DNA from 3 places in the Gordonia alkanivorans genome. Region 3 is predicted to be linked to each of the others. Evidence: predicted binding sites of a transcription regulator. Region 3 holds the regulator's gene; each other region holds the start of a gene.
The links. Region 3 encodes LexA, which represses DNA repair genes until DNA is damaged. Its sites were predicted from a motif close to CGAACANNTGTTCG; they were not measured.
Positions count from the first base shown of each region.

Region 1: the regulator LexA is predicted to act here: its motif matches at 7,518-7,531, upstream of C5O27_RS14960 (DUF222 domain-containing protein).
Region 2: the regulator LexA is predicted to act here: its motif matches at 8,324-8,337, upstream of C5O27_RS04325 (HNH endonuclease signature motif containing protein).

Region 1 is NZ_CP027114.1:3,284,102-3,294,105, forward strand. Features, by position in the region: gene C5O27_RS14940 (alpha/beta hydrolase) at 1-496, opposite strand, end outside; gene C5O27_RS14945 (PAC2 family protein) at 493-1,371, opposite strand; gene metH (methionine synthase) at 1,423-5,013, shown strand; gene C5O27_RS14955 (crotonase/enoyl-CoA hydratase family protein) at 5,038-5,820, shown strand; gene C5O27_RS14960 (DUF222 domain-containing protein) at 5,906-7,492, opposite strand; gene C5O27_RS14965 (manganese-dependent inorganic pyrophosphatase) at 7,646-8,569, opposite strand; gene C5O27_RS14970 (MarR family winged helix-turn-helix transcriptional regulator) at 8,670-9,116, shown strand; gene C5O27_RS14975 (MFS transporter) at 9,113-10,004, shown strand, end outside.
Region 2 is NZ_CP027114.1:932,259-942,262, forward strand. Features, by position in the region: gene C5O27_RS04290 (DUF6777 domain-containing protein) at 74-1,738, shown strand; gene C5O27_RS04295 (TY-Chap domain-containing protein) at 2,035-3,210, shown strand; gene C5O27_RS04300 (hypothetical protein) at 3,365-4,159, shown strand; gene C5O27_RS04305 (TY-Chap domain-containing protein) at 4,255-5,532, shown strand; gene C5O27_RS04310 (dihydrofolate reductase family protein) at 5,536-6,078, opposite strand; gene C5O27_RS04315 (phosphotriesterase family protein) at 6,254-7,213, shown strand; gene C5O27_RS04320 (SDR family oxidoreductase) at 7,220-8,017, opposite strand; gene C5O27_RS04325 (HNH endonuclease signature motif containing protein) at 8,366-9,994, shown strand; gene C5O27_RS04330 (IS481 family transposase) at 9,991-10,004, opposite strand, start outside.
Region 3 is NZ_CP027114.1:3,038,655-3,048,658, forward strand. Features, by position in the region: gene hflX (GTPase HflX) at 1-1,304, shown strand, start outside; gene C5O27_RS13825 (HPr family phosphocarrier protein) at 1,308-1,568, opposite strand; gene C5O27_RS13830 (PTS fructose transporter subunit IIABC) at 1,646-3,709, opposite strand; gene pfkB (1-phosphofructokinase) at 3,777-4,736, opposite strand; gene C5O27_RS13840 (DeoR/GlpR family DNA-binding transcription regulator) at 4,733-5,503, opposite strand; gene C5O27_RS13845 (putative PEP-binding protein) at 5,640-7,340, shown strand; gene lexA (transcriptional repressor LexA) at 7,318-8,025, opposite strand; gene C5O27_RS13855 (LysM peptidoglycan-binding domain-containing protein) at 8,263-8,799, shown strand; gene nrdR (transcriptional regulator NrdR) at 8,899-9,366, shown strand; gene hrpA (ATP-dependent RNA helicase HrpA) at 9,340-10,004, opposite strand, start outside.

The sequences.
Region 1 (10,004 bases), 250 kb from region 3:
CGGCGCGGACCAGGTCGGGGGAGTCGGCTGCCAGGCGTGCGGCGAGGAGCCCGCCCGACGAGTGCCCGGCCACCACCGCGGGCGATCCGACGACCGACTCGATGAACCAGGTGAGTGCCGTGGTCTGCCGTAGAGCCGGATAGTGCGCCGGATCCTTGGTGGACCCACCGTGCCCGAAGCAGTCCACCGCGAAGACGTGCCAGTTGTCCGACAGCGCGCCGAGCACGGACGCGTAGTCGGTCCAGGAGACCTGCTGTCCGGGGATGAGGAGGAGCGGCGCGCCGCCCGGTGGGCCCTCGCCGTAGCCGATCACCGCGCCGTCGGGCATGGTGACCGACCGTGAGGTCACCCCGCTCGAGGCGAGGAGGGACGACTCCCGGCGATCATAGGTGAGGTTGCGGGTCACAAACGTGGCGGCGCAGGCCGACACGACGGACATGCTCACCGCACCCACGGCAGCGGCGCGGCTCGCCGCTGCCTTTCGGGGAGCGGTCACGCGCTGAACGGCCCCTGGCCGCGACGCTTCAGATATCGCTCGAACTCGGCGGCCAGGGCGTCGCCGTCGATCTTCGCCATCACCTCGTCCGGATCCATCTCGGCGTCGCCGCGTTCCTCGAGCCCGCGGACGTAGTCGGCGATCTCCTCGTCGTCCTCGGTCATCTCGGTGACCGCGCGTTCCCACTCCTCGGCCTGCTCGGGCAGGGTGCCGAGCGGGACCTCGATGTCGAGGACCTCCTCGACGCGTGTCAGCAGCGCGACGGTGGCCTTCGGGTTGGGCGGGGTCGACACGTAGTGCGGCACCGCGGCCCAGAAGGACACGGCGGGCAGGCCTGCCTGCACGAAGAGGTCCTGCAGCACGCCGGTGATGCCCGTAGGGCCCTCGTAGCGGCTCTCCGCGAGGTTGTACCGGGCCGCCGACTCACTGCTGTAGGCCGTCCCGGTGACCGGCACCGGGCGGGTGTGCGGGGTGTCGGCGAGCAGTGCGCCCAGCATGACGGTGGTCTCGACCTCGAGCTCCTGGGCCAGATCGACGATCTCGGCGCAGAACGCGCGCCACCGCATGTTCGGTTCGATGCCGCGGACCAGCACGATGTCGCGGTCGGCGCCGCGCGGACTGCAGTACGAGATCGACGTCGTCGGCCATTCGATACGCCTGGTCACGCCGTCCACCTGCTTGACCGTGGGACGGTTGACCTGGAAGTCGTAGTATTCATCAGAGTCGATGTCGGCGAGCGGACGAGCGTCCCACTCGAGGGCGAGGTGCTCGACGGCGCTGCTGGCGGCGTCCCCGGCGTCGTTCCATCCCTCGAAGGCCGCGAGCAGAATGGGTCTGCGCAGCTGGGGGAGGTTCGACATCTGCTCAGCGTTCACCGAACCAGCCTACGACCGAACACGCAGAGAGGGCGAACTACGCTGTCAACCATGTCCTTCGAAAACTCCGGCCATCGACCGAGCGACTTCGACACGACGTTCCTGTCGTCGATGTCGCGGCGCGTGCTGATCGGAGACGGGGCGATGGGCACGATGCTCCAGGCCGCGGACCTCACCCTCGACGATTTCCACAACCTCGAGGGCTGCAACGAGATCCTCAACGACACCCGGCCCGACGTCCTCGAAGGCATCCATCGCGCCTACTTCGAGGCCGGGGCCGACGCCGTGGAGACCAACACGTTCGGCTGCAACCTGTCGAACCTCGGCGACTACGACATCGCCGACCGCATCCGCGAGCTGGCCTACAAGGGCACGGCGATCGCACGCGGCGTCGCCGACGAGATGGGTCCGTCCGCCGACGGCACCGGCCGTTACGTCCTCGGCTCGATGGGTCCCGGCACCAAATTGCCGAGCCTCGGCCACACGACGTTCGCCACGATCCGCGACGCCTACCAGGAATGCGTCATCGGCATGCTCGAGGGTGGCGCCGACGCGGTGCTCATCGAGACCTCGCAGGACCTGCTGCAGGTGAAGGCCGCGGTGATCGCGGCGCAGCGCGCCATGGATCGGGTGGGTCGCCGGATCCCGATCATCAGCCACGTCACGGTCGAGACGACCGGCACGATGCTGCTGGGTTCGGAGATCGGTGCCGCGCTGGCGGCGATCGAGCCGCTGGGCGTCGACCTCATCGGTTTGAACTGCGCCACCGGTCCGGCGGAGATGAGCGAGCACCTGCGCTACCTGTCGAAGCATGCGCGCATCCCGGTGTCGGTCATGCCGAACGCCGGCCTGCCCGTCCTCGGGGCGAACGGTGCCGAGTACCCGCTGACGCCGGAGGAACTGGCCGAGTCGATGGCCCAGTTCGTCGGCGAGTTCGGACTGTCCTTCGTCGGCGGCTGCTGCGGCACCACACCGGAGCACATCCGCCAGGTCGCCGAGGCGGTCGCGCAGGTCACCCCCGCGACGCGTACGCCCGAGCACGAGTCGGAGACGTCGTCGCTCTACACCGCGGTTCCCTTCGATCAGGACGCGAGCTTCCTGGTCATCGGTGAGCGCACGAACACCAACGGCTCCAAGGCATTTCGTGAGGCCATGATCGCCGAGGACTACCAGAGGTGCCTCGACATCGCCAAGGACCAGACGCGCGACGGCGCGCACATGCTCGACCTCAACGTCGACTACGTCGGTCGTGACGGCGCGGCGGACATGACCGCTCTCGCGAGCCGCTTCGCGACGTCGTCGACGCTGCCGATCATGCTCGACTCGACCGAGCCGGAGGTGATCCGCGCGGGTCTCGAGGCGCTCGGCGGTCGTTGCGCGGTCAACTCGGTGAACTACGAGGACGGTGACGGTCCGGATTCGCGGTTCAACAAGATCATGCAACTCGTGGTGGAACACGGTGCGGCTGTCGTCGCCCTGACCATCGACGAGGAGGGGCAGGCGCGGACCGCGGACTGGAAGGTCAGCGTCGCCGAGCGCCTCATCGCCGACATCACCGGCAACTGGGGTCTCGCCGAGGAAGACATCATCATCGACGCCCTCACCTTCCCGATCTCCACGGGTCAGGAGGAGGTCCGGCGCGACGGCATCGAGACGATCGAGGCCATCCGCCGGCTGCACGAGACGCATCCCGACGTGCACTTCACGCTGGGCATCTCCAATATCTCGTTCGGCCTGAACCCGGCTGCTCGGCAGGTGCTGAACTCGGTGTTCCTGCACGAGTGCGTGCAGGCCGGCCTCGACACCGCGATCGTGCACGCGTCGAAGATCCTGCCGATGGCGCGCATCCCGGAGGAGCACCGTCAGGTCGCGCTGGATCTGGTCTACGACCGCCGGCGCGAGGGTTACGACCCGCTGCAGAAGCTGATGGAGCTGTTCGAGGGTGTCTCGGCGGCGTCGGCTCGCGAGTCGCGCGCCCAGGAACTGGCCAAGCTGCCACTGTTCGAGCGGCTGGAACGACGCATCGTCGACGGTGAGCGCAACGGCCTGACCGACGATCTCGACGAGGCGATGACCCAGGTCCCGCCGCTGTCGATCATCAACGACACCCTGCTGTCGGGGATGAAGACCGTCGGCGAACTCTTCGGCTCGGGTCAGATGCAGCTGCCGTTCGTGCTGCAGTCCGCCGAGGTCATGAAAGCGGCTGTGGCGCACCTCGAACCGCACATGGAGGCGACCGGTGAGGACGGCAAGGGCCGTATCGTGCTGGCGACCGTCAAGGGCGACGTGCACGACATCGGCAAGAACCTCGTCGACATCATCCTGTCCAACAACGGGTATGAGGTCGTCAACATCGGCATCAAGCAGCCGATCGCGACCATCCTCGACGTCGCCGCCGACAAGAGGGTCGACGTCATCGGCATGTCGGGTCTGCTGGTGAAGTCGACCGTCGTCATGAAGGAGAACCTCGAAGAGATCAACACGCGGGGCCTCGCCGACGAGTACCCGGTCCTGCTCGGTGGTGCGGCGCTGACGCGCTCCTATGTCGAGAACGATCTGTCGGACGTCTACGAGGGCGACGTGCACTATGCGCGTGACGCTTTCGAGGGCCTGCGACTGATGGACGACATCATGGCGCGCAAGCGCGGTGGCGGCCCCGACCCCGACAGCGACGAGGCCAAGGCCGAGGCGGCCAAGACCGCCGAGCGCAAGGCACGCCATGAGCGGTCCAAGCGCATCGCCGCGAAGCGCAAGGCCGCCGAGGAACCCGTCGAGGTGCCGTCGCGTTCGGACGTGGCCGCCGACAACGAGATCCCGACCCCGCCCTTCTGGGGTTCGCGCATCGTCAAGGGCGTGCCGATCGCCGACTATCTGCAGCTGCTCGACGAGCGTGCGCTGTTCCTCGGCCAGTGGGGTCTGCGTGGCGCCCGCGGTGGTGACGGCCCCTCGTACGAGGAGCTCGTCGAGTCCGAGGGCCGGCCGCGTCTGCGCTACTGGATCGATCGGCTCGCGACCGAGAACATCCTGCAGCACGCCGCGGTCGTCTACGGCTACTACCCGGCGGTCAGCGAGGGTGACACCGTTCACGTGCTGACCGAGCCGGATCCCGATGCGCCGGTGCGGTTCAGCTTCTCGTTCCCGCGCCAGCAGCGGTCGAGGTTCCTGTGCATCGCCGACTTCATCCAGTCACGCGAGGCCGCGAAGGCCGCCGGCCGGGTCGATGTCATGCCGTTCCAGCTCGTCACGATGGGGCAGCCGATCGCCGACTTCGCGAACAAGCTGTTCGCCGAGGACGCGTACCGCGACTACCTCGAGGTGCACGGCATCGGTGTGCAGTTGACCGAGGCGCTCGCCGAGTACTGGCATCAGCGCGTGCGCAGCGAGCTGAAGTTCGGTGACCGGTCGATGGACAGCGAGGATCCCGAGCACGCACAGGGCTTCTTCGACCTCGAATATCGTGGTGCGCGTTTCTCGTTCGGTTACGGCGCCTGCCCGGATCTCGAGGACCGCGCGAAGATGATCGAGCTCCTCGAGCCGGAGCGGATCGGTGTCCAGTTGTCGGAGGAACTGCAGCTTCATCCGGAGCAGTCCACGGATGCGTTCGTGCTGCACCATCCGGAAGCCAAGTACTTCAACACCTGAGTCTTCACCACGATCGGAGGGGCGATGGGCGGGTCGGGAGTGATCGAACGGCCGCAGGGACCGGTCCGGATCATCGGGATCGACCGTCCCGACCGCCGCAACGCCGTGGATCGGGCGACCGCCGATGCCCTGGCCGACGCGTTTCGTCGGTTCGACGCCGACGAAACCGCCTCGGTGGCCGTGCTCTACGGCGAGGGCGGGACGTTCTGCGCCGGAGCCGATCTCAAGGCCATCGCCGACGGAACCCCCAACCGGGTGGAGTTCGACGGTGACGGCCCGATGGGCCCGACCCGGATGCGGTTGTCCAAACCGGTGATCGCGGCGATCTCCGGTCACGCGGTCGCCGGTGGCCTCGAACTCGCGCTGTGGGCCGACATGCGCGTCGTCGAGGAGGATGCTGTCTTCGGCGTCTTCTGCCGGCGCTGGGGCGTTCCGCTGATCGACGGTGGGACGGTGCGGCTTCCTCGGTTGATCGGGGAGAGCCGCGCGATCGACCTGATCCTCACCGGGCGCGCGGTGGCCGCGGACGAGGCGCTGCAGATCGGACTCGCGAATCGGGTCGTACCGTGCGGGACATCCCTCGACGCCGCCGTCGAGCTCGCGACCCAGATCGCACAGTTCCCGCAGACGTGCCTTCGCCAGGATCGTCTGTCTGTCCTCGAGCAGCCGGGCATGGACACCGACGCCGCCATGGTCAACGAGCTGCGCCATGGGATGGTGTCACTTGCCTCCGACACCGTCGCAGGAGCCGCGCGATTCGCCGACGGCGCGGGCCGTCATGGTCAGGGCATCACCTCTGCTCCCTGATCCGAAAGAACGCGACATAGCCCTCGCTGCCTGAGGTGCGAGGAGCGCAAGCGACGAGCCACGAAGGCTCACAGACCATTCGGCGTCACCCGCGCGGGTACGCCGCGGCGAGGAGTATCGAGGCGAGGGTGGCTTCGGCGTCGGAGGCGTTGCGGAGGTCGATGATCTGGCGCATCTCGAAGCGCGGTTGATCGCCGGACTCGGGTTTGGGTCCGTGGATTTCGGTGCGCACCTGTTTCAGTTGTTCAGCGAATCGGCGGGGTATGTCGGGTCGCCGGTTGATGCGTTCGGGGTTGGGTGGTGCGCCGGGTTCGGCGTTGAGCCGCCAGGCGCAGCGGCCTTCGTCGGGTCCGTCCCGAACCATGCGGGTGGTGTACTGGCCGGGCTGGTCGCCGACCATGCGGTTGTGTTTGGGACAGGCGGGGGCGAGGTCGGTGATGTCGGTGAGTCCGCCAAGGCCCCAATCCAGTTGGGCGTGGTGTATTTCCACGTGTGCGGCGGCTATGCCGCAGTCGGGGGTGGAGCAGCTTTCGCCGTCGGGTCTGGCGAAGGACACCAGGCGTTGTTCGCGGGTGGCCAACCTTTTGCCGCGGCCGAAGTAGAGCGGGACGGCGGTGGCGTCTTTGAATACCGCCAGCCAGGGTTGGGTGTCAGCGGCGAGTTTGATGAGGTCGGTGATGGGGATGAGGGTGCCGGTGGCGGTGGTGGCGAAACCGGCTTCGCGGACCAGGTCGTCGAGGTCGGCCTTGATGATCAATTGCGTGGGTAGTCCGCGGTGGCTCTTGCCCAGCAGGCCGTCGTCGAGGACAGCTTTGAGGAGGGCGTTGAAGGCGTCGTGATTGAGTTGGGCGGGGGTGCGGGTATCGCGTTCGGCAGCCGCCTCGACTGCTTCCGGATCGGCATCCTCGACTGAGCCACAGGGTGATTCGGGGTCATCCGGATTGTTCATGCCGGGTTTGGCCCACACGGCAAGCAACATGGTGACGCGCGCAAGCAGTTCGGGTGTGAGGTTGGCGGTCATTTTCGCGGTGCCGTCGGCGCGCTGGCGGTTCACGTACAGCTGGCGGCGGCGTTTGCGGTCGGTGTCGTCGGCGAGTGTGCCGTCGGGGTCCACGAGTGCCAGCAAGCGCGCCCCGAGGGCGGCGATGTCGGCGGGGGTGTGGTCGACGGCGATCTCGGCCATCTGTCGTTCGGCGGCGACTTTCACGTCGTGGTCGACGGCGTGGGGGATCTGGTCGAGGACGTCGAGCACGGCGTGCACGTGGGCAGATCCGACACGTCCGTCGGCGAAGGCTTCGGCCAGGGTGGGGTGCTGGGGTGGGAGTGGTTCGCCGGTGAGGCTGGGAAAGGTTGCGGTCGCTGACATCTGGTCGCGGCGCCGCATGGGGTGGGCGACGCGTAGGCGGTGGGTCATGAACTGGATGACGCTGCGGTGGCCGGTTTTGCGGGGCAGGTCGCGTTCGGTGGCTTCGACGATCTGTCGGTCACCGGCGAAACCCAGTCGAGCGATGGCTCGTTCGGTCTCGGCCGCGACATCGACGAGTGCGGCATCTGAGCACTGCGTGAGATCGACGGCCTGCAGTTCGGTCGTGATCCGGTGGAGTTCACCCACCAGTTCCTCGGCACGCGAGATGGGCTCGTCGGCGACGTCCACCTGCGAGGTATCCCTCATGGCGGTCACCCCCGACACCTGGTGCGAAATGTATGTTCGACAATACCCGCGATTGTGTTGTCGTGCAACGAATATCGTCGGTTCTTCCGGTCGCCAAGACTGTCGGTGCGGTGTGGTAACGCGGCTACCGTCCGACCTGTCAATCGGGCGAACTCAGCTCGTCAGCTCCTCGGTCAACTGCGGCACGATCTGCTTCTTCCGCGAGACGATGCCCTTGCCGAAGGCGTGTCCGTCGGCAACCGTGATCCCGAGCGCACGCTCGACGGCGTCGACGGGTTCGCCGACCACCAAAAGATCGGAGTCGCAATCGATCACATCGGTGATCAATAGGAGGAACAGATCGTGACCCGCGGTCTCCTTCTCGGCGGACATCGCCTCGAAGAACTCGTCTCGGCGGGCGAGGACGGCGTCGGCGTCGACGGTGGTCAGCTGGGCCACGCGCACGCTGGCCGATCCCATCGAGAAGGTCTTGGCGTCGAGTCCGATGATCGACGACGCCGGTTGGTCACCGAGGTCCGTTCCGGCGCGGAGTAATCGGTTCCCGTAGTCCACGAGGTCGACGCCGGCGATCGTCGCGAGCTCCTCGGCGGCGATGCGATCGGAGTCGGTGGTCGTGGGGGAGTTCAGCAGGAGGGTGTCGGAGATGATCGCCGACAACATGATCCCGGCGGTGTCGGCGGGGATCTCGACCTCGCTCTCCGCGTACATGCGGGTGAGGATCGAACACGTACATCCGACCGGCTCGACTCGCATGTACAGCGGCGCGGCGGTCTCGAAGTTGGCGATGCGGTGATGGTCGATCACCTTGCGGACGGTGACGTCGGCGATGTCGGCGACGCTCTGCTGGCGTTCGTTGTGGTCGACGAGCATCACGTCGTGGGGGCTCGCGTGCTCGATGACGCGCGGCGCCGCGAGGCCGAAGTGGTCGAGCGCAAAGGCCGTCTCCGGGCCGGGTGAGCCGAGGGCGACGGCTTCCGCGTCAACTCCGAGTGCCTGTTCGAGCCGTGCCAGGCCGATCGCGGACCCGATCGCGTCCGTGTCGGGATTGCGGTGTCCGATGACGAGGATCTTCGACATGCGACTCAGCTTTCGCTCGACGTTGCTGCATCCCAGCGTACGGCGGAGCTCCGACGTTGCATGATTGCCGCAGAGATAGTTGTAAAACTACAATCGTTTTATGTCGACAACGGACGACCACGTACGCTCGCAGACCACCACCGAGGTGTGGTTCGCGATGAACAGCCTCGTGCGGGATCAAGAGAAGCAGTCGCGTGCCCGCATCAGCGAGGTCATCGACATCCCGTTCAGCCGGTTCCGCGCGCTCCGCCGTGTCGCCGTGCGGCCGATGACGCAGCGAGACCTCGCGGAGCGAATGGGTGTGGATGCATCGGCCATGAGCGGCATCGTCAATGATCTCGTCGCCCGCGGGCTCGTGACCCGGGAGGCCGACGCCGACGACGGCCGGTGTAAGCGCGTCACGATCACCGACGCCGGCCGCCGGGTGATGGACGAGGTGACCGCGAACCCCGCGACTGCGCCCGAGATGTTCGCCGCGCTCGACGAGGCGCAGCTCCAGCAGCTCGCGGAATTGCTCGATCTCCTCCGCGCGGCGGCCGAGTCGTGAACGCCGCACGCGCTGCGCTGCGCGCTCGATCGGCCGACGGCACCCTGACGCGGCGGGACCGGCTCGTCATCCTCGCCACCTGCTGCCTGAGCCTGTTCATCGTCGGCCTCGACGTGTCGGCGGTGAATGTCGCGTTGCCGTCGATCAGTTCGGACCTCGGCGCGACGCCGGCGCAGCTGCAGTGGGTCCTCGACGCGTATGCGCTGGTGATCGCGAGCCTGCTGATCTTCGGCGGATCGCTCGGAGATCGCCTGGGCCGCAAGCGGATCTTCCAGGTCGGCCTGGTGACCTTCGGCGTCGCGTCGGTGTTGTGTTCGCTGGCACCGACACCGGAGGTCCTCATCGGGGCACGCATGTTGCAGGCCGTCGGCGGCGCGATGCTCAACCCGGTCGCGCTGTCGATCGTCACCAACGTCTTCGTCGATCCTCGCGAGCGTGCGCAGGCGATCGGACTGTGGGGCACCGCGTTCGGCATGAGCCTGGCATTCGGGCCGGTCGTCGGTGGGGCCCTCGTCTCCGGGATCGGGTGGGAGGCGATCTTCTGGCTCAACGTTCCGGTCTGCCTGCTCGCCCTCGGACTGACGATGCGATTCGTCCCGGAGTCGAGGGCCGAGCACGCTCGCCGCGCGGACCCGGTCGGACAGGTGTTGATCCTGACCCTCCTCGCCACCCTCACCTTCGCCATCATCGAGGGACGCCCCCAGGGGTGGACGTCACCGGGAGTGCTCACGTGTTTCGCCGTGTCGGCCGGCGCGTTCGTCGCGATGATCGCGTACGAGAGTCGCCGCGAGGAGCCGCTTCTCGACCCGCGATTCTTCCGGAGCGCGCCGTTCTCGAGCTCGGTCGCATGCGCGGTCATCGCCTTCGCCGCCACCGGGGGCTTCCTGT
Region 2 (10,004 bases), 2.1 Mb from region 3:
AACTCGGCGAGCGCCTCTGCCCGCCACGACCGCGCCGGTGGCGCCGGCGCGTCGGCACGAGGAGTTCGCCCCGATGACCTACCCGCCCGGTCCCCCGACCCATCCCTCGACGCCCTTCGGTGCGGTTCCTCCTCAGCCGAAGAACCGGCAGGCCCTCACCCTCGTCCTCGGCGCGATCGTCGTCGTCCTGGCGCTCGTGCTCGCGGCAGGGATCGTCTTCGTGGTGAAGGCCCGAAAGGGGGACATCTACGTACCCGGTCTCACGCTCGCCTCGGTCAACGATCCCGGCATCGACCCGTTCACCGATCCGGTTCTCGTCGCCGGAGCTGGGAACCTGCCGGCGAACGTCGCGCTCACTGCGAGCGCCGGGGCTCCGGACATGGGTGGCCGCGCGGTCAACGGCACCGAGGCCGGCCTGTACGCGACGGGCGACACCATGGCCTGCGACACCGCGGCCCTCAGCAACCGCCTGATGGCCGATCCGGCGAAGGCCGCCGCCTGGGCGAGCGTCTTCGGGATCAGCACGGCCGCCATCCCGCACTACCTCAACACCCTCACCCCGGTGGTCCTCACCGCAGACACCTGGGTCACGAACCACACCTTCACGACGGGTCGGGCGGAGCCGTTCCAGTCGGTCTTGCAGCGTGGGACCTCGGTGTACGTCGACGCCGCCGGAGTCCCGCGCGCCATGTGCTCCTGCGGCAACCCGCTCGCCCCACCGGTGTCGGCGCCCCTCGGCGGATATCGACTCGAAGGTCAGCCGTGGCCGGGCTACCACACCCGCGAGGTGACCCGCATCGCCTACAACAACCAGAACGTCACCGCGGTCAACCGCTCGACGACGATCGTCCCGGGTGCGCCCACGCCCGTCGCGAACGCCAACGGCGGGTCGGTCCTGCAGCTGCTCAACTTCCTCACCGGCGAGATCATCCCGCAGACGCTGGGCGGTCTACTCGACCTGTCGGGCCTGCCACCGCTCTCCGAACCGCTGCCCACACCGGCGTCGCTGAACACCCCCTTCACGGCGGGAACCGACGAGGACGCCGAACGCAACGGCCTGCTCGAGGCCGGTAACCCGGTCGCCGCGCCGGCCGTCGAGGACCGTGCCGCCGAGGACAACGGGCTGCCGGTCGGCGCACCCGCCTCCGACTCCCCCGCCGAGTCACCCTCGGGAGAGCCGGGGTCGGGCGTCCCGGGTTCGGCGGAGGTGCCGGCCCCCGGTTCGGCCGAGCCTCCCGCGTCCGAGAACCCCGCCGCCCAGAGTCCACCGGAGGCCGCATCCGTGCCGACCTCCTTCAGCGGCGCCGGCGACCTGATCGGCAGCTTCGTCTTCGACGACGCCGGTCTGTCGGTCAGCTGTGCGGTCCCGGCCGGTGCAGCGTCGGGCACCATCACGCTGGCGTGCAGCGACGGCGTACCGCGCTCGGTGAGTGCCGCAGCGCTGCAACGGGCCGCCGTCCTCGGCGCGACCGACGCAACTGGCGTCTGGACCCTGGCGCTCTCGTCCCGGGCCGTCGTGGTCCGGTCCGCCTCCTGGACCGTGGCGCAACCGGAGATCCCCAGGTCGGCGCCGCCCGCGGAGACATCGACCGAGACCTACGAGGCGCCGCCGGAGGAAACCCACACCGAGACACCGACCACCACCGAGCCGACCACCGAGTACGTCCCGCCTCCCGAGGAGCCCTCCCACGCGCCCGAGTCGGCGGCGGAGGTGCCTTACTCGTCACCGGCTGCATGAAGGTATTCAGGCTCTGACCTGCTACTACGCTCCCGGTCCTGGGAGAACCGTCTGCGTGGTCAGCCGGGTGTCCCAGAGCGGGGTACGGTTCGAGCAATCGTTCAGCAATAGGTCTGATCAACCGACCAACAATGTCGCCCCGGTCACCTAACCTGAACCCCGAGACGGGTTCGTGGTCGTTCATGTCTGAGCCGGCTCATCCGGGCTGTCCGTCGACGAACCGACACCGCAGCCACCCGAAGCCCGCTGTACGCACCGGGCGGCCTCGATCTCAGCGCACGAGAAAGGAAGTCGACATGACGCCCGACTTCACCGTGGACTCGAACATCGATGACGCCTGGCGCACATTCCAGTTGCACGTCGGCGACCGTCTGGCCAACCTCACCCCCGGCTCGACGCTCACCATCCAGCAGGACCCCCTGATCCCCGAAGGCCCGCACGGCAGACTGCGATTCACCCTCACCGGGTCGAACCGTCTGCGGTGCACCATCGACGACACCGATCTGCACCCCACCGAGGAGTACTTCCTCGAGCATCTCGACATGCTCGCCGACATCGGCTGGCGTCGGCTGCGCAACGGCACCCACATCTACGAGGTGGGCCGCCGGCGCGTCGACGAACTCGCCCACACCACGGTTGCCACGCTGCGTCGCGTCTGGGAAGTCGTGCACCCGGCCTTCCTCGACCACACCCCGGCAGCGCGCGCCGAACCACAGATCGAGGTCGCGGTCCAGCCTTTCGACGACGATCACCTCCGGGCACTGCTCGTCGGTTCGCTCGAGGACCTGACCGGTTGCCGGATCCAGACCGACGCCGACGGCGACATCGCCTTGCCGACCAAGCCCGTGTCCTCGTGGCTGAGCCCGCGGTCGGACGCCCCCCGGCTCGAGTTCTTCGCCCGCCTGGCCGGCGACATCCCCGATCGCAGGCGCGCCGCCGACATCGTGGCGGCCCAGCCGACGATGGGTTCGGCGGTCCGTGTCCATCTCCTGCAGGACGAGGTCTTCGCGACCCTGACCCTCGAGTGTGCGGTCTTCCACCCCCACAATCTGAGCTCCGCGCTCGCCGAGTGGTTCAGCTTCCTCGCCGACTGCGCGCCGAACGTCATCGAGCAGATCACGCAGACTGCGGCGCCGACCCGGCCCGAGACCGACGAACGCCTGCCGGATGCGCTGCAGACCTTGCTCGAACTCGATCCCGACGGTCGGTCGCTGTCCGCTCATGAGGTCGCCAAGATCTGCCGCTACAACCAGGCCGACATCCTCTCGTTCATCCACACCTGCGAGGAGCAGTACCTCACCTGGCGGCGTTCGGCGGCCGACGCGGTTGCGTCCGCGGACTCGACCGAGGCCGACGCATGCCGGCACGAGGCCGACGCCTGGCGGGCCACGACCCACAATCTGCGCGCCGCGCTCCGGGTCGTCGTGCTGTCCGACGACGACGTCCCCGACCGTCGTCCGACGGCCAAGTAGCCGCGAACCGGACACGACTCACCCACCTGCTGATCTTCCGGTAGTCCACCCGGAGGATTACGGCCCCGTACACGAGCGTCACGGTGATGCCTGCGCTATATCGGTAGTGGGTCTCCTGCGGGCGGCCCCGCCCGGCCTCCCATCGGAGCACTGCATGACCCTCACCACCGACCGCAGCACGCTGACGTTCGCCTTCCCCGAACTGGGACCCGACGCCCGCCTGCATGTCGTCTTCCCGAGGACCCTGCGCGCGATCGATCCCCACGACCGCAGCGGACTGACCGCCGACACCACCTTGCGGCTCGCGCACGGCTCACCGACCGGTGACGCCGACGCCGTCATCCCGATGTGGCAGTCCGAGGCGACCTGGATCGACTTCTCCTCTCCGCACCAGCATCCGTTCCTGGTGATGGTCGGCGTGGACGGGATCAACGCGATCAGCGGTGAGCCGTTCACCGGGACACCCGACTTCGCCACCGACGATTACATCGAGGTGCCGACCCAGCAGACCCTGGCGTCGTACCGAACGGTCACGGGTGATCACCGGCAGTTCGTCGCTCCAGCGATCCACACCGCGGCGAGACCGGACGCGGGCGGGATCCTGGTACAGCTGGCGGTGATACCGATGCGGGCCGAGGCCTGGGCACGACGCCGCCGCCACACCTCCGCGAATGCCTGCGTCCTCTGCGACATCTCCTGGGCCGAGCAGGCACGCGCACAACCGCGGACCGCGGCGCCTCGGGTCATCGGCCCGCTGGAGTCCGCCGACACCTGGCATCCGACCCGGATGGGGTCGGCGGCCGTCCGGATCGTCAACTCGGTGATGTGGGAGTCGCTGACCGGCGGCTCACCGTCCCACTCTCGGCTGACGTGTGCCGACTACGTCGACCACCGACTCCCATGGCACACGAGCTTCGGCGAGACGACCCGGCATTCGACTCCGCTGTAGATCTCACCCGGGTGTCAGGAAGGCGTCGTAATATTCGGGTTCCGCAGGTTCGCCGGCGGCCACCCAGCACGAGGACCCAGCCCTAAGGAGTGCGAATGTCCCCCGATTTCGATGCCGTCGTCGAGGCGGCATGGCGGGACTTCACCGACACCCTCGCGGGCCGGGTGCCGCAGCTCGTTCCCGGGCAGTCGTTGACGGTCGTGGAGGCCGCGGCCGGTGGCTGGCGCAGGCGCATGACGTTCGCCGTCGCCGACGAGGACCGGTTGCGCTGCACCATCTCCGCGGGAGACCTGACGTGGACCGACAAGGACCGCTGGATGCGGCAGGCCACCTACATCGTCGACCGCGGCTGGTGCCGCCTCGAGGGTCGCAGCGCCTTCTGTTACGAGGTGGCCGACGACCGTTTCGGTGACCTCGCCCGCGCCGCCGTGCGAGCTCTGCGCGAGGTGTGGGGAGTCATCCACCCGTCGTTCGTCAGCATCGGCGACCCGTCGTACGCGCGGCACCATCTGGCCTCGGGATCGGCCGACACCGAGACCACCGACGACGCCCCGGGGACCGACCGACACGGCCGCGAGTTCGGGACCCACGCGCTCGACCCCGAGACGACCAACGCCGACACCATCCGCTTCGCTTCGCTGGCCCATCCGCTCGACGCCCCGGTCGAGAGCGGCGTCGTGCCGCAGTCCAAGGATCATCTCGTCGAACTGGTCCGCGCCGCGATGGCCGCGGCCGGCCGGCCGGTGGTGATCAGTCCGCGCAAGGCGATCTTCCTGCGGTCGTCGGGGACGTCGTTGCTACGGCCGACCCGCGATGCACGCGCGCTCGAGATCGTGACGATCCTCAGTTCCGCGGTGCCACCACCGTCGGTCCTGGGGATGCTGATCTCCGAGTTCTCCCCGCGCTGGCCGGAGATCGCGGTGGTGGTCCGCAACGGTCTCGTCTATGCCCAGCGCCGACTCGACGTGGCGGTGTTCAGTCCCGCCAACCTCGACGCCGCGCTGCGTCGCTGGGACCAGTTCGCCGCCACCGCCCGCGCCGAGATGATCGCCCGGCTCGACGGTGGCAAGAAGTCCACGCACCGGTGCCGTGGCGAACGACTCCCCGGGGTTCTGCTGGCACTGCTGCGCCTCAGCCAGAAGCCGGACAGCAAGCTGTCACCGACCACCGTCCTGATCGCCTGCCGCCGCGATCCCGAACGCGTGCACGAGTTCTTCGACATCTGCGCCGCCGAGATGCGCGAGTGGATGGACAATCTCGCCTCGGCTCGCAAGGCCGAACTGGGCGAGGAGGAGATCGCCTTCTGCGAAGCGGAGCACCGCGCCTACGCCGAGGTGGCGCAGTTGCTCCTCAGCGCGATGGAGCTGGCCTGACGCTCAGGCGGTCGACGCGTACGACAGGTGCACCACGCCGTTGTCGAAGGACTCCGTCCCCACCAGGGTGAGCGGCAGGTCGGCGAGACCGTCGAAGAGGCGCGCACCGCTACCGAGAACCACCGGATAGACGAGTAGGTGCAACTCGTCCACCAGCCTGTCGCGCAACAGGGCTCGGACCAGCGTGCCACTGCCACTGACGTACAGGTCGTGGGAGCTCTTGAGTTCGCGGATCTTATCGGGGTCGTAGCCACCGACGACCTCGGAGTTCTGCCAGCCGGTCGCTTCGTCGAGCGTCGAGGAGACGACGTATTTGGTGGTGTCGTTGAAGAACGGAGCGCCCGGGTCGTCGTCGACGCTCCGTTCCGACCACGCCGGACCGAACATCTCGAACGTGTTGCGGCCCAGCAGGATGCCGTCACATGAGCCGGTGATACCGCCCAGCACCTCGCCCATCCGGTCGGTGAACCCGTACGGCATCGTGAAGGCGGGGTTCTCGAAACTGCCGTCGAGGGTGATGAATTCGTGGACGTGGATCTTTCCCATCGGGATGCTCCTGTGCTCGCGGTCTGCGTTGTTGTCACGATGTCAGACCCGAGGTCCCACCGGAACTCATCGGCCGCCGGTAGCGGGCCGTCGAAACCGCCTCCGCGCCAGAGGAGGGTCGATTAGGGTTCGGCGCAGCGGGTCCGCGACGAGGCGGGCCCCGGAGGAGGTTCGCGTGGCCACCGTCCACACCGCAGCAGGTCCGATCGATTCCGCCGATCTCGGCAAAGTGCTTGTGCACGAACACGTCTTCATCGTCGGCGAAGAATTCCGGCAGAACTACCAGGACGACTGGGACGAGGACGCGAAGGTCGCCGAAGCCGTCCGCGATCTGTCCGAGCTGAAGGAGCTCGGTATCGACACCATTCTCGATCCCACGGTACTGGGGCTTGGCCGGTACATCCCCCGCATCCAGCGGATCGCCGAGCAGATCGACCTCAACATCGTCGTCGCGACGGGCCTCTACACCTACAACGACATCCCGTTCCAGTTCCACTACGCCGGTCCCGGGTTGCTGTTCGATGTTCCCGAACCGCTGGTCGATCTGTTCACCAAGGACCTCACCGAAGGCATCGCCGACACGGGGGTCCGCGCCGCATTCCTCAAGTGCGCCATAGAGGAACAGGGGCTGACGCCCGGCGTCGAGCGCGTGATGCGAGCCGTCGGCCAGACCAGCGCGCAGACCTGTGCGCCCATCACCGTGCACACCAACCCGCACACCCAGTCGGGTCTGGTGGCGCAGAAGGTGCTGGCCGAAGAGGGTGCCGATCTCACCAAGGTGGTCATCGGCCATTCCGGCGACAGCGTCGACCTCGACTACCTGATGAAGATCGCCGACGCCGGCTCGATCCTGGGCATGGACCGATTCGGTCTCGACCTGCTGCTGCCGTTCGAGGACCGGGTGAACACGGTCGCCGAACTGTGCAAACGCGGCTACGCCGACCGCATGGCACTCGCCCACGACGCCTCGTGCTTCATCGACTGGTTCGACCACGAGGCGAAGAAGCAGGCGCTGCCGAAGTGGAACTACCGCCACATCAGCGACGACGTCCTGCCCGCACTGCGGGAACGCGGGGTCAGCGACGCCGACATCACGACGATGCTCGTCGACGTCCCGCGCCGGTACTTCGAGTAGCCGTCGTCAGGCCAGCGAGCGCTGGTAGCGACGCATTCCGCGCAGCCAACGGTCGTAGTCGGCGCCCTTCTGGCGGTACATGTCCAGCACCTCGGCGTGCGGCAGGATCAGGAACCGTTCGTCGGCAACGGCTTCCAGCACGATCGCGGCCACCGCACCCGGGGTCAGGACCTCACCGGCGGTCTCGACGGCCCTCTGCATCAGCTTCTGATCCGCGGTCGCCGAATCGTCGTCGGGCCGCAGCAGCTTGGTGTCGACGCCCATCGGGCACAAACAGCTGACGCGGACACCGTCGTCGCCGTGGGTGATGTTGAGCCACTCGGCGAAACCGACCGCGGCATGCTTGGTGACCGAGTACGGCGCGTTGCCGATCTGGGTCAGCAGGCCCGCGGCCGACGCCGTGCTGACGAAGTACCCGCCGCCCCGCTCGACCCACTCCGGCACCAGACGACGCGCCGCCCGGATGTGGCTGCGCAGGTTCACGTCGAGCGCCAGATCCCACATCGCCTCGTCGGTGTCCAGGCCGCCGCCACGTCCGATACCGGCGTTCGCGAAGTACAGGTCGACGGGCCCGTAGGTGGACTCGGCGAGGCGGACCGCGGCGTCGATGTGGTCGTCGCTGGAGGCATCGCCGGCGATCGCGACCGCGGCCTCCCCGAGTGCGCCGGCGACGCTTTCCGCCGATGCCGCATCGAGGTCGGTGACCACGACCTTCGCGTCCGCCTCGACCAGTGCGTGCGCGAGCGCACCACCGATCCCGCCCCCGCCGCCGGTGACGATGGCAACCCTGCCTGCGACGTCCATGGGAATCTCCTTCGATCGGTGAGTCTGGATAAAGACCTACCAGACGTTCCAGCCGTCTCCCACGGACGACCCGTGCCGGAGAGTTCGCCTCCGGGTCTGGGCAGGGATTATCAGGGGCGCGATACCGATCTCCTCCGTCGGTACGGGCCTGGCTGGTCACGGATTCCGCAGGTGTTCCGGTCGATCCTCTTTCCGTGAGCTCGGAGCCATCGCCGAACTGCGTTCCACTACACTATCCCACCGACAAGATCCCGCCCGTGAAGTTAGTTCAGTCTTGTTGCACGCCAACGGAATAGCGCGTACAGTCGAACATGTCTTCGAACCGAGATTCTCGAGGGGGTGACCGCCGTGACCGACAGCGCATCGACCGATATCACCGACGCGTCGCCTCCGGCCGGGGTGCCCGCGTTACTCGACGAACTCGACGCGATCATCGACCAGCTACAGACCGCGGGTTTCACCCGCCTCACCGACACCGAGGTCGACGACGCCGGAATCCGTATCGAACAAGCCATCGCCCGACTCACCTACACCGGTAACCAGCAGATCGTCGAAGCCGACCAGCGCGACCTACCGCGCAAAGCCGGCTACCGCAGCGTCATCGACTACATGAAATACCGGCTCCGCATGGCCTACCCCGGCAAACGCCTCAAACAAACCCGCGCCACCGCCACCTACCCCGACGCCACCACCGGTGCACCCCTCGAACCCGTCCACCCCACCCTCGCGAAAGAGTTCGCCGACGGTCGGGTCGGGTCCGGGCACGTGCATGCGGTGATGGACGTGCTCGACCAGATCCCCCACGCGGTCGACCACGACATCAAGGTCGCCGCCGAACGCACCATGGCCGAACAAGCCGTCAACCTCACCCCCGACCAGATCACCGACGCCGGCGCCCGACTCCTGGGCTACCTCGACCCCGACGGAACATTGACCGACGACACCGACCGTCAACGTCGCCGCAACCTGTACCTCAACCGGCAACGCGCCGATGGCACCGCCAAGATGGCCGGCACCCTGACGCCTGAACTGCTGGCACGGGTGTCGATGTTCCTGGCCGTGTGGGCCAAACCCGGGATGAACAATCCGAATGATCCGGAATCACCGACAGGGTCCATCGAGGATGCCGATCCCGACGCTGTGGCTGCCGCGGCCGAACGTGATGACCGCAGCCCCGCCCAGCTCAACCACGACGCCCTCAACGCACTCCTCAAAGCCGTGTTCGAGGACGGCATGCTCGGGAAGAGTCATCGCGGGTTGCCCATGCAGGTGATCGTCAAGGCCGACCTCAACGACCTCGTCCGCGAAGCCGGTTACGCCGTCACCGCCACCGGCACCCAGATTCCCGTCACAGATCTCATCCCCATGATCGCCGACGCCCAGCCCTGGCTGGCGGTGTTCAAAGACGCCACCGCCGTCCCGCTCTACTTCGGCCGCGGCAAACGCCTGGCCACCCGCGAACAGCGACTGGTGTCCTTCGCCCGGCCCGATGGTGAAAGCTGCTCCAACCCCGACTGCTGTGTACCCGCCACGCACGTGGAAATGCATCATGCCCACATCGATTGGGTCGATGGCGGATTCACCGACATCACCAACCTCACCCCCGCCTGCACCCGCCACCACCACATGGTCGGAAACCAGCCCGGACAATTCACCACCCGCATAGTTCGCGACGGCCCCGACGAAGGTCGCACCACCTGGCAACTCAACACCGCACCCGGCGCACCACCCAACCCCGAACGCGTCAACCGGCGACCCGACATACCCCGCCGATTCGCCGACCACCTCAAACAGGTACGCGACGAGATCCACGGACCCGAACCGGAGTCCGGCGATCAACCACGCCTATACCTCCGCCAGGTGATCGACCTACGTGACGCCACGCCCGTCGAACTCGTGGTCGCCTCAGCGCTTCTCGACCACGCGTACGGCCGCTCAGGACGGGAAGGTCACCGGCCCTTCGAGGTTCGTCGCTAACTGTAAGACC
Region 3 (10,004 bases):
ACGTCACCGAGGTCGAGTACCGGCAGCTCCGCCTCGAGAAGGTGGTCCTCGTCGGTGTCTGGACCGAGGGCAGCGCCGCGTCGGCCGAGGCCAACATGGCCGAGCTCGCCGCCCTGGCGGAGACCGCCGGTTCGCAGGTGCTCGACGCGTTGATACAGCGCCGTTCGAAGCCGGACTCGGCGACCTACATCGGTAGCGGCAAGGCCGAGGAACTCCGCGAGATCGTCCTGGCGACCGGGGCCGACACCGTCATCTGCGACGGTGAGCTCACGCCCGCCCAGCTGACCGCGCTGGAGAAGGTCGTCAAGGTCAAGGTCATCGACCGGACCGCCCTGATCCTCGACATCTTCGCCCAGCACGCCACGTCCCGAGAGGGCAAGGCGCAGGTCTCGCTGGCGCAGATGGAATACATGCTGCCGCGCCTGCGTGGTTGGGGTGAGTCGATGTCCCGGCAGGCCGGTGGCCGTGCCGGCAGCAACGGCGGTGTGGGTCTGCGTGGGCCCGGTGAGACCAAGATCGAGACCGACCGCCGGCGCATCCGTGAGCGGATGGCCAAGCTGCGCCGCGAGATCCGCGACATGAAGAAGGCGCGCACCACCAAGCGTGCGGCGCGCAACCGTTCGGCCATCCCGTCGATCACCGTCGCCGGCTACACCAACGCCGGCAAGTCGAGCCTGGTCAACGCGATGACCGGCGCCGGTGTGCTCGTCCAGGACGCGCTGTTCGCGACCCTCGACCCGACGACGCGCCGGGCCACCCTCGACGACGGGCGGGCCGTGGTCTTCACCGACACGGTCGGTTTCGTCCGCCACCTGCCGACCCAGCTCGTCGAGGCGTTCCGGTCGACGCTGGAGGAGGTCGTCGACGCCGATCTGCTCCTGCACGTGGTCGACGGATCGGATCCGTTCCCGATGGAACAGATCTCGGCGGTACGTCAGGTCATCAGCGAGGTCGTCGCCGAGGAGAAGGCGGAGGCGCCGCCGGAACTGCTGGTGATCAACAAGATCGACGCGATCGACGGTAACCGGCTCACCGAGCTGCGCGGCGCGGTCGGCGCCGACGCGGTGTTCGTCTCGGCACGCACCGGCGAGGGACTGCCCGAACTGTTCGACCGGGTCCGCGAGTTCGTGGGCCGCGAAGACGTCGAGCTCACCATCGAGGTGCCGTTCTCCCGCGGCGACATCGTCTCCCGGATCCACAGCGAGGGCGAGGTCCTCACCTCCGAGCACACCGAGTCGGGTACCACCATGAAGGTCCGCGTCCCGGCCGCTTTCGCGGGCGAGATCGCGGACCTCGAGGTCTAGCTGTCAGTCGGCATCCAGGTCGGTTTCGACGAGGGTGACGATCTTGTCGAGCGCCGCCTGGTCCTCGGCGGTCACCACGACCCGGGTGCCCTTCTCGGCGCCGAGCGTCATGATCATCAGCGCGGAACCGGCGTCGACCGGGTCGCCGCCCTCGAGTCCGAGGGTCACGGTGCTGCCGGTGTCGGCGACGGCCTCGGCGATGATCGTGGCCGGCCGGGCGTGCAGGCCGACGGCCGATCCGACGGTGACGGTGGTGCTGGGCATGGTGCCTCCTGTGTTGGCGATTGCTTGTCGGTTGGTGGTTGTGCGTGGCGATGTGGTCGCGCGTCGGGGTCTGGACTTCAGGCTGCCACGGCCTCGAGATCGGCCGCGGCGATCTCGCGGGTCCGGCCGAACTGCTTCGCCGCGATCACCACGACCGCGCTCAGGACGGTGCCGGCGAGCAGGGCCACGAGGAACAGCACCCAGCTGTTCATGGCGAAGAAGACGAAGATGCCGCCGTGCGGGGCGCGGAGCTCGACACCGAATGCCATGATCAGTGCGCCGGACAGGGCGCCGCCGGCCATCATCGACGGGATGACTCGGAACGGGTCGGCCGCGGCGAACGGGATGGCGCCCTCGGAGATGAACGACGCCCCGAGAAGCCATGCGGCCTTGCCGTTCTCGCGTTCGGGTTCGGTGAACAGGCCGGGACGCAACACCGTTGCGAGCGCCAGGGAGAGCGGCGGGACCATGCCGGCACACATGACGGCGGCCATGATCTGGAACTGTGCGGGACCGGCGGTCGCGGCATCGGCGATACCGGCGGTGGCGAACAGGTAGGCGGTCTTGTTGACCGGGCCGCCGAGGTCGAAGCACATCATCAGACCGAGCACGATGCCCAGGACGACGGCCGATCCGCCGGACATGCTCTCGAGTCCGGAGTTCATCTGCTCGGTCAGCCAGGCGAGCGGCTTGCCGAGAACCAGGTAGAGCAGACCGCCGACGATCAGGCTGCCGAACAACGGGATGACCACGACGGGCATCAGTCCACGGGCCCACTGCGGCACGGGGAGTCGCGAGATCCACAGGCACGCGGCACCGGCGATGAGGCCGCCGATGAGTGCGCCGATGAAGCTCGCGCCGACTGCGAGGGACACGATGCCCGCGACGAAACCGGGTGCGATGCCGGGACGATCGGCGATCGCAAAGGAGATGTACCCGGCCAGGACCGGGACGGCGAGTCCCATCACCCCCGACCCGATCGCGAAACTGACCGCGCCGAGGTACTGGAGGAGACCCCCGGAGGGGAGATCCCAGAGGCTGTTGTTCAGGGCGATGAAGGCGGCGTCGTTGAGGGAACCGCCGGCATCGAGCGTGCTGTTGGCGATCTCGTAGCCCGCGAGCAGGAAGCCCAGCGCGATGAGCAGACCGCCCGCCGCGACGAACGGGATCATGTAGCTGACACCGGTCATGAGTGCCTGACGGGTGCGCCCGGCCAGTCCGACGCCGGATGAACCCGCCTCGGCGGACTCGGTGCCGCCGTCGTCGGTCACGCGAGCCGCATCCGGATTCCGTCCGGCCGCAACGGCTTCGGCGATCATCGTGTCGGGTTCGTTGATGGCGCGCTTGACGCCCGAGGCGATCACCGGCTTGCCGTGGAAGCGGCCCTTGCCCTTGACCCCGATGTCGGTGGCGAAGATGACGGCGTCGGCGGACGCGATGACCTCGGGATCGAACGGTGTGGTGGCCGAGGAGCCCTGCGTCTCCACCGCGAAGTCGACCCCGGCCCGTTCGGCAGCGTACTTCAGTGCGTCCGCGGCCATGTAGGTGTGCGCGATCCCGGTGGGGCAGGCGGTGATCGCGAGGATGCGCGGCCGGTTCTCGGAGACCGTCTCGCTGCGCTTCTCGGTGGCGGCCGGGGTCTCCCTCGCCGCCGGGGCTGCCGGGGGAGTGGCGGCCTTCCCGGCGTCGGGATCGATGGCCGCGGTGACCAGTTCGATGACGCGGTCGTCGGTCTCGGCCTCGCGGAGGCTCGCCACGAAGTCGGGGCGGACGAGCGAGCGCGCCAGGGAACTCAGCAGTTTCATGTGCGCGGCCGCACCGCCCTCGGGGGCGGCGATGAGGAAGACGAGATCCGCCGGACCGTCGGCTGCGCCGAAGTCGACCTTGCGGGACAGGCGCGCCATGGCGAGGCTCGCCGACGTCACCGATGCGGTGCGGGCGTGCGGGATCGCGATGCCACCGGGTAGTCCGGTGGCGGACTTGGCCTCTCGCTCGAGTGCCGCCCGGGCCAGGTCGGCGGGATCGGTGGTCCGTCCGGCCGCGGCCAGAGCATCGGCGAGAGTGGTGATGACGGCGGCGGGGTCGGCGCCGGCGTCGACGTCGAGACTCACCGTCTGCGCGGTGATGATCTGCTCGGTCATGGGATGTCCTTCGGCAATGTGGGTCGGGGGTTTGTGGGGGTCCTGTGGGCGCGGGATCGGCTTCATCTCATCGGCCGGCCCCGGAGAGTTCCGTGATCGTGACCCCGGACAGGTCGAGATGATCGGGAGTGGGGGAGGCAGTGCCGGCGAGCGCGGCGGCCGCCGAACCGTAGGCGACGGCGGAGCGGAGACATTCCGGAGCCGACGCACCGCGCGTCTGGGCGATGAGGAAGCCGGCCAGGGACGAGTCGCCCGCGCCGACGGTGCTGCGCGGGACGATCGGCGGTGGGGTCGCGCACCAAGTGCCCGCAGCGGTGACGAGGACGGCGCCCCGCGCCCCCAGCGTCGCCAGGACGCTGCCGCCGATCTGCTCGACAAGGGCCTGCGAGGCGGTCACGACCGGCCGGAGATCGTTGCGCGACAGGGAATCACGGAGCTCGGCGGCATCGGCGCCGGTGAGTTCGGCGAGTTCGTCCTCGTTGGGTTTGATCAGGTCGACACGTCCTGCCGCGGCTGCGCGCAACGGTGCTCCCGAGGTGTCCACGGCCACGCGGCATCCGGCGGTGACCAGCGCGTCGGCGACCGTCCGGTACCAGTGCTCCGGCACGCCGGGTGGAAGTGATCCACACAGCGTGACCCACTCCGCGCCGTTCGCGTGGGTGCGGATCAGAGTGGACAGCGACTCGAGCTGAGCTGCTGTCAGGGTCACGCCCGGGGCGTTGATCTTCGTGGTGGTGCCGTCGGATTCGGCGATGGTGACGTTGGAACGGACCTCGCCGTCGACGGGGACGGCGTCGTAGGGGAGTCCGAGGTCGTCGAGCGCGGCGAGCAGGGGGTCGCCGGTGCGAGCGGGCAGCAGGGCCCGTGTCGAGAGACCGGCGGCGGCGACGGTGCGGGCGACGTTGACGCCCTTGCCGCCCGGTTCGGCGCGGACGACGCCGGCCCGCTGGACCTCGCCGCGTCGCAGCGGGGTGGCGAGTTCGAGGGTGCGGTCGACGCTGGGATTGGCGGTGACGGTGAGGATCACGCGATCACGACCTCGACGCCGCGGGCGGACAGTGCGGCCGAGAACTGCGGATCGATGCCGGAATCGGTGATGAGAACGTCGATGTCGTCGATGCCGGCGAAACCGGACAGCTCCTCGCGCTCCATCTTCGAACTGTCGGCGAGGACGACGACGCGGCGGGCTGCGGCGACCATCGCCGCCTTCACCGCCGCCTCGTCGGGATCGGGGGTGGACAGACCGTGCGCCTCGCTCAGGCCGTTGGTGCCGATGAACGCGGTCGTCACGCGGAGTCGGCCGAGCGCGGCGACCGTTTCGGCGCCGACCGTCGCCTGCGTGAGTCCGCGGACGCGACCGCCGAGGGAGTGGAGACCGTCGGCATGGCGTCCGGCGAGCAGCCCGGCGATCGGGAGGCTGTTGGTGATCAGTGTGAGATCGCGGTCGCGCGGCATGGCCTCGGCGGCCCGGAAGGTGGTGGTGCCGGCGTCGAAGAGCACCGATCCGCCGTCGGGCGGGAGGAAACGAAGCGCGGCACGGCCGATCGCGGCCTTCTGCTCGGTCTGTTCCGTCTCGCGCTCGTCGATGCCGAGTTCACCGATCACGCGCAGGACCTCGGGGCGGACGGCACCGCCGTGGACTCGCTGCAGGTGCCCGGCACGTTCGAGCACCGCGAGGTCGCGGCGGACCGTCTCACTGGTCACGTCGAACTTCGCGGCGAGCTCGGCGACCGAGGCGCGTCCTGCGACGCGTACCTCCTCGGCGATGGCCTGCTGTCTCTCCTCGGCGTACACACCGGCTCCGTTCTGATCGTTCCCGTGGCGCTGATCGGGTCGTCCAATGTGGGAACATGCGGCTTTGCGTGTTGTAGTAATTGTGTTTACGCCTGTTTGTGTTGACAAGTCAAGAAGAATTTGTAACCGTGGTCACATGACGCAGATTCTGACGGGGACGCCGGTTGTCGGTGGTGTGGCTCTCGGGCCCGCACTCTGGCCGGGACGCCGACCCGACCACTCCGCAGAGGCACTGGGCGCAGGCGTCGAGATCGCCGAGGACCGTCGCGCCGACGAGGCCGAACGGTTCACCGCCGCGGCGGCCGCGGTCGCCGCGCGCCTACGTGAGCGTGCATCGCAGAACACCGGCGTCGCCGCCGAGGTGCTCACCGCAACGGCCGGACTCGCGGAGGACCGCGGCTGGATCGGTGCCGCCTCGGGTCTGATCGCCAAGGGCGCCTCGGCGCCGTCGGCCGCCGTCGCCGCCACCGAACAGTTCGCCGCCGTGTTCACCAAGCTCGGTGGGCTCATGGCCGAGCGCGTCACCGATCTCAACGACGTCCGCGACCGCGTCCTCGCCGAACTCCTGGGCCTCCCCGAGCCCGGCGTGCCCACGCCGGACGTGCCCTCGGTCCTCCTCGCCGACGACCTCGCGCCCGCCGACACCGCGGGGCTCGATCCCGCCACCACCATCGCGCTGGTCACCCGCCTGGGCGGGCCCACCAGCCACACCGCGATCATCGCCCGGCAGCTCGGCATCCCGTGTGTCGTCGCGGTCCCCGGTCTCGCCGGGATCGACTCGGGCACGGTGATACTCGTGGACGGCACGACAGGCGAGATCGTCGTGCAACCCGACAACGCCGCCGCGCGGGCCCGTGTCGACGAGTACACGCGTCAGGCCGCACGGGTCGCCGGCTGGTCGGGCCCGGGTCGCACCGCCGACGGTGTGGAGGTGGCGATCCTGGCCAACGTCGCCGACGGATCGTCGGCCCGTGCGGCCACCGATCATCCGGTGGAGGGCGTCGGACTGTTCCGCACCGAACTGGCCTTCCTCGAACGCGCCGACGAGCCGTCGGTGGAGGAACAGGCGGACATCTATCGCGAGGTGCTCGACGCGTTCGGCGGCCGCAAGGTCGTCATCCGTACCCTCGACGCCGGCTCGGACAAGCCGCTGCGCTTCGTGTACCAGCCCGAGGAGGCCAACCCGGCCCTCGGTGTGCGCGGCGACCGGATCGCCTTGGCACACCCCGAGATCCGTGCCCATCAGCTCGACGCGATCGCGCGCGCCGCGGAGGGTTCCGAGACGAGCCCCTGGGTCATGGCGCCGATGATCGCCTCACCGGCCGAGGCGGCCGCCTTCGCCGCTCAGGTACGGGAACGCGGACTGGTCGCCGGGGTGATGATCGAGGTCCCCGCCGCCGCGATCCTCGCGCCGGCGATCCTGGCCGAGGTCGACTTCGTCTCGATCGGCACCAACGACCTCACGCAGTACACGATGGCCGCCGACCGGATGTCGGCCGATCTCGCATCGCTGACCGATCCGTGGCAGCCGGCGGTCCTGCACCTCATCGCGACGGTCGCGCGGGCCGGACGGGACCAGGGGAAACCGGTGGGCGTGTGCGGCGAGGCCGCGGCGGACCCGATCCTCGCCTGTGTGCTCGTCGGGTTGGGTGTCACCTCGCTGTCGAGTGCTCCGGTGGCGGCCGCCGCGGTCGGTGCCCGCCTCGGCGGCGTCTCACGGTCGACCTGCGAGAACGCGGCGACAGCCGCGCTCGCCACCACCGATCCGGCTGCGGCGCGCGCGGCTGCCGCCGCGGTTCTCGAGAACGAAGAGGTCAGATACGCCGCATCACGGTGACGACCTTGCCGAGGATCACGGCCTCGTCGCCCGGGATCGGGTCGAACAGCTCGTTGTGCGGCATCAGCCAGACATGACCCTTCTGGCGCTTGAAGGTCTTGACCGTGGCCTCGCCGTCGATCATCGCGGCCACGATGTCGCCGTTGTCGGCCACGTTCTGCTGGCGCACGACCACCCAGTCGCCGTCGCAGATCGCGGCGTCGATCATCGACTCGCCGACGACCTTCAGCAGGAACAGCGAACCCTCGCCGACGAGCTCGCGGGGGAGCGGGAAGACGTCCTCGACGGCTTCTTCCGCGAGGATCGGGCCGCCTGCGGCGATCCGGCCGAGCACCGGCACGAAGGTGGGCTCGGGTAGCGCACCACCGGTCGGTGAGGTGGGCGTCGGCGGCTCACTCGGTGCGATGTTGACCGCTCGCGGACGATTCGCGTCGCGCTTGAGGAGGCCCTTGCGTTCGAGCGTCCGCAGTTGGTGGGCGACGGAGGAGGTCGACGTGAGACCCACCTCGTCACCGATCTCGCGGATGCTCGGCGGGTAACCGCGCTCGCGCACGGATCTGCGGATCACCTCGAGAACTCCGCGCTGCCGCGGCGTCAGCGAGGCCTCGGCCGCCGCCATGTCTGCCGGGGCGACGGGCTCGTCGGCGCCCCGCGCTCCGGTGCGCTTACCGCCGTCATCGCTCATGATCGGGTTCCTCTCGATTCCGAACGTGCTGGTAGATCGCTTGTCTGACGACGACCCTAGCCGAGAATGCCGACCGCATCAAACATTTGTTCGACGTGTTGCGAGACAAGTGTCGGCGTGCCGTGCTACAAATCGAACATCAGTTCATCGAACAGATGATCGACAATCGAACAGTTCGAACGCCGACGACGCAGCCGGAGCACGGACAAGCGTTCGACCGGAAACACGGAGGGCATCATGCGCACCGCCACTCTCATCGACCCCGACCGCTCCACCGATTCGGTCCGTGGTGACGTCCTGGAGCGTCCGCGCCCGATGCGCCGCGGCGACGGCCGCCGGCCCGTCGACGGGCGTCCGGTGCCGGAGTCGGCGGTCCGGGTCCGCCGGGTCGCCTCCACCCGGTGCGCCTCGCCGGTCGGTATGCGGGGTCGTGCACCGGTCGTACCCGTCTCGCGTGTTGCGCATACCGCGCCCTCGGCCGTCATCCGGCGGCGTCGGCGCACGGCGACGGCAATTCTCGCCGGCGTCGGGCTCGCTCTGGCCGTGTGGGTCATCGCGGTCGTCGGTCAGAACTACGCCGCGACGGTCACACCTTCTTCGGTCGGCACCGAGGTCGTACACGTGCGGTCGGGCGACTCGCTGAGCACCATCGCATCGCGCGTCGCCCCCGAGATGCCGCGTGAGGCGGTCGTCGACGAGATCATCCAGCTGAACGACCTCCCGTCGAGCGGGCTGCGCGTCGGTCAGCCGCTGCTCGCCCCCCGGTACCACTGAGCACGGGCGGTATCCTCGATGTCACAGGGACCGGCCGACTACCGGCCTGGCATGCGGCGCGGCTGCACCAGAGTGTCCCGTGACCTGCGTGAGGATACGATGCGCTGCCCCTTCTGCAAGAACGACGACACCAAGGTCATCGACTCGCGTGTCGCTGATGAGGGGCAGGCCATCCGGCGCCGCCGCTCCTGCGTGGAGTGCGGGCGACGCTTCTCGACCGTGGAGAGCGCGGTGCTCGCGGTGGTCAAACGCAACGGCGTCACCGAACCGTTCAGTCGCGAGAAGGTGATGAGGGGCGTCCGGCGCGCATGCCAGGGACGCCACGTCGCCGAGGACGCATTGGCGCAGCTCGCCCAGCAGGTCGAGGACACCGTACGTGCCAGTGGATCGGCCGAGATCCCCAGCAACGAGGTCGGTCTCGCGATCCTCAAGCCGCTGCGCGACCTCGACGAGGTCGCCTACCTGCGGTTCGCGTCGGTCTATCGCTCGTTCGACTCCGTCGAGGACTTCCAGCGCGAGATCGACGACCTCCGAGCCGCCTCAGCCGAGTCGGTCAAGAGTTCGTAGGACCCGCTTCTCCGACACCGGGTACGCGGTGCCGAGCCGTTCGGCGAACAATCCCACCCGCAGCTCCTCGACGAGCCACTGGGCCTCGTCGTTGACGTGCGCCTTCCGGTGGTCGGGCACCTGAGTCAGTCGTTGCGCCCACCGCTCGGTCACCCGGTCGACGACGGCTACTCCGGCCTGATCCCGGGCCGCCGATGCGGGGAGCGCCGACAGGCGGGCCTCGGCGGCCGCGAGGTAGCGCGGCACATTCTCCAGATGTCGTCGTGCGGTGGCGGCGACGAATCCGTCGAAGACGAGATTGTCCAGCTGTTCGGCGACGTCATCGGCCGCGAGTGAACCGGCATGTCGGTCGATCGCGGCACGGACCGGTGCCACCCAACCGAGGGATTCGACGGCGAGAGAGAAGTAGTCCGGTGCCGACTCGGTGATCCGTGGACGCAACTTCTCGGTGAGCACGCGGAATGTCTCGGGAGAGCGCACCGCCGACAGGGTGCCGGCGTCGAGGCCCGCCACGACATCGCGGATGGCGCGACGTGTGCAGTCGGCCAGCAACGCATCGAGATCCGGGTAGGGGCTCTGGCTCAGCGCGAGTCGACCCGCGGCCCCGAGGGAACCGGCCACGCGGCGGTGCAGGGGCG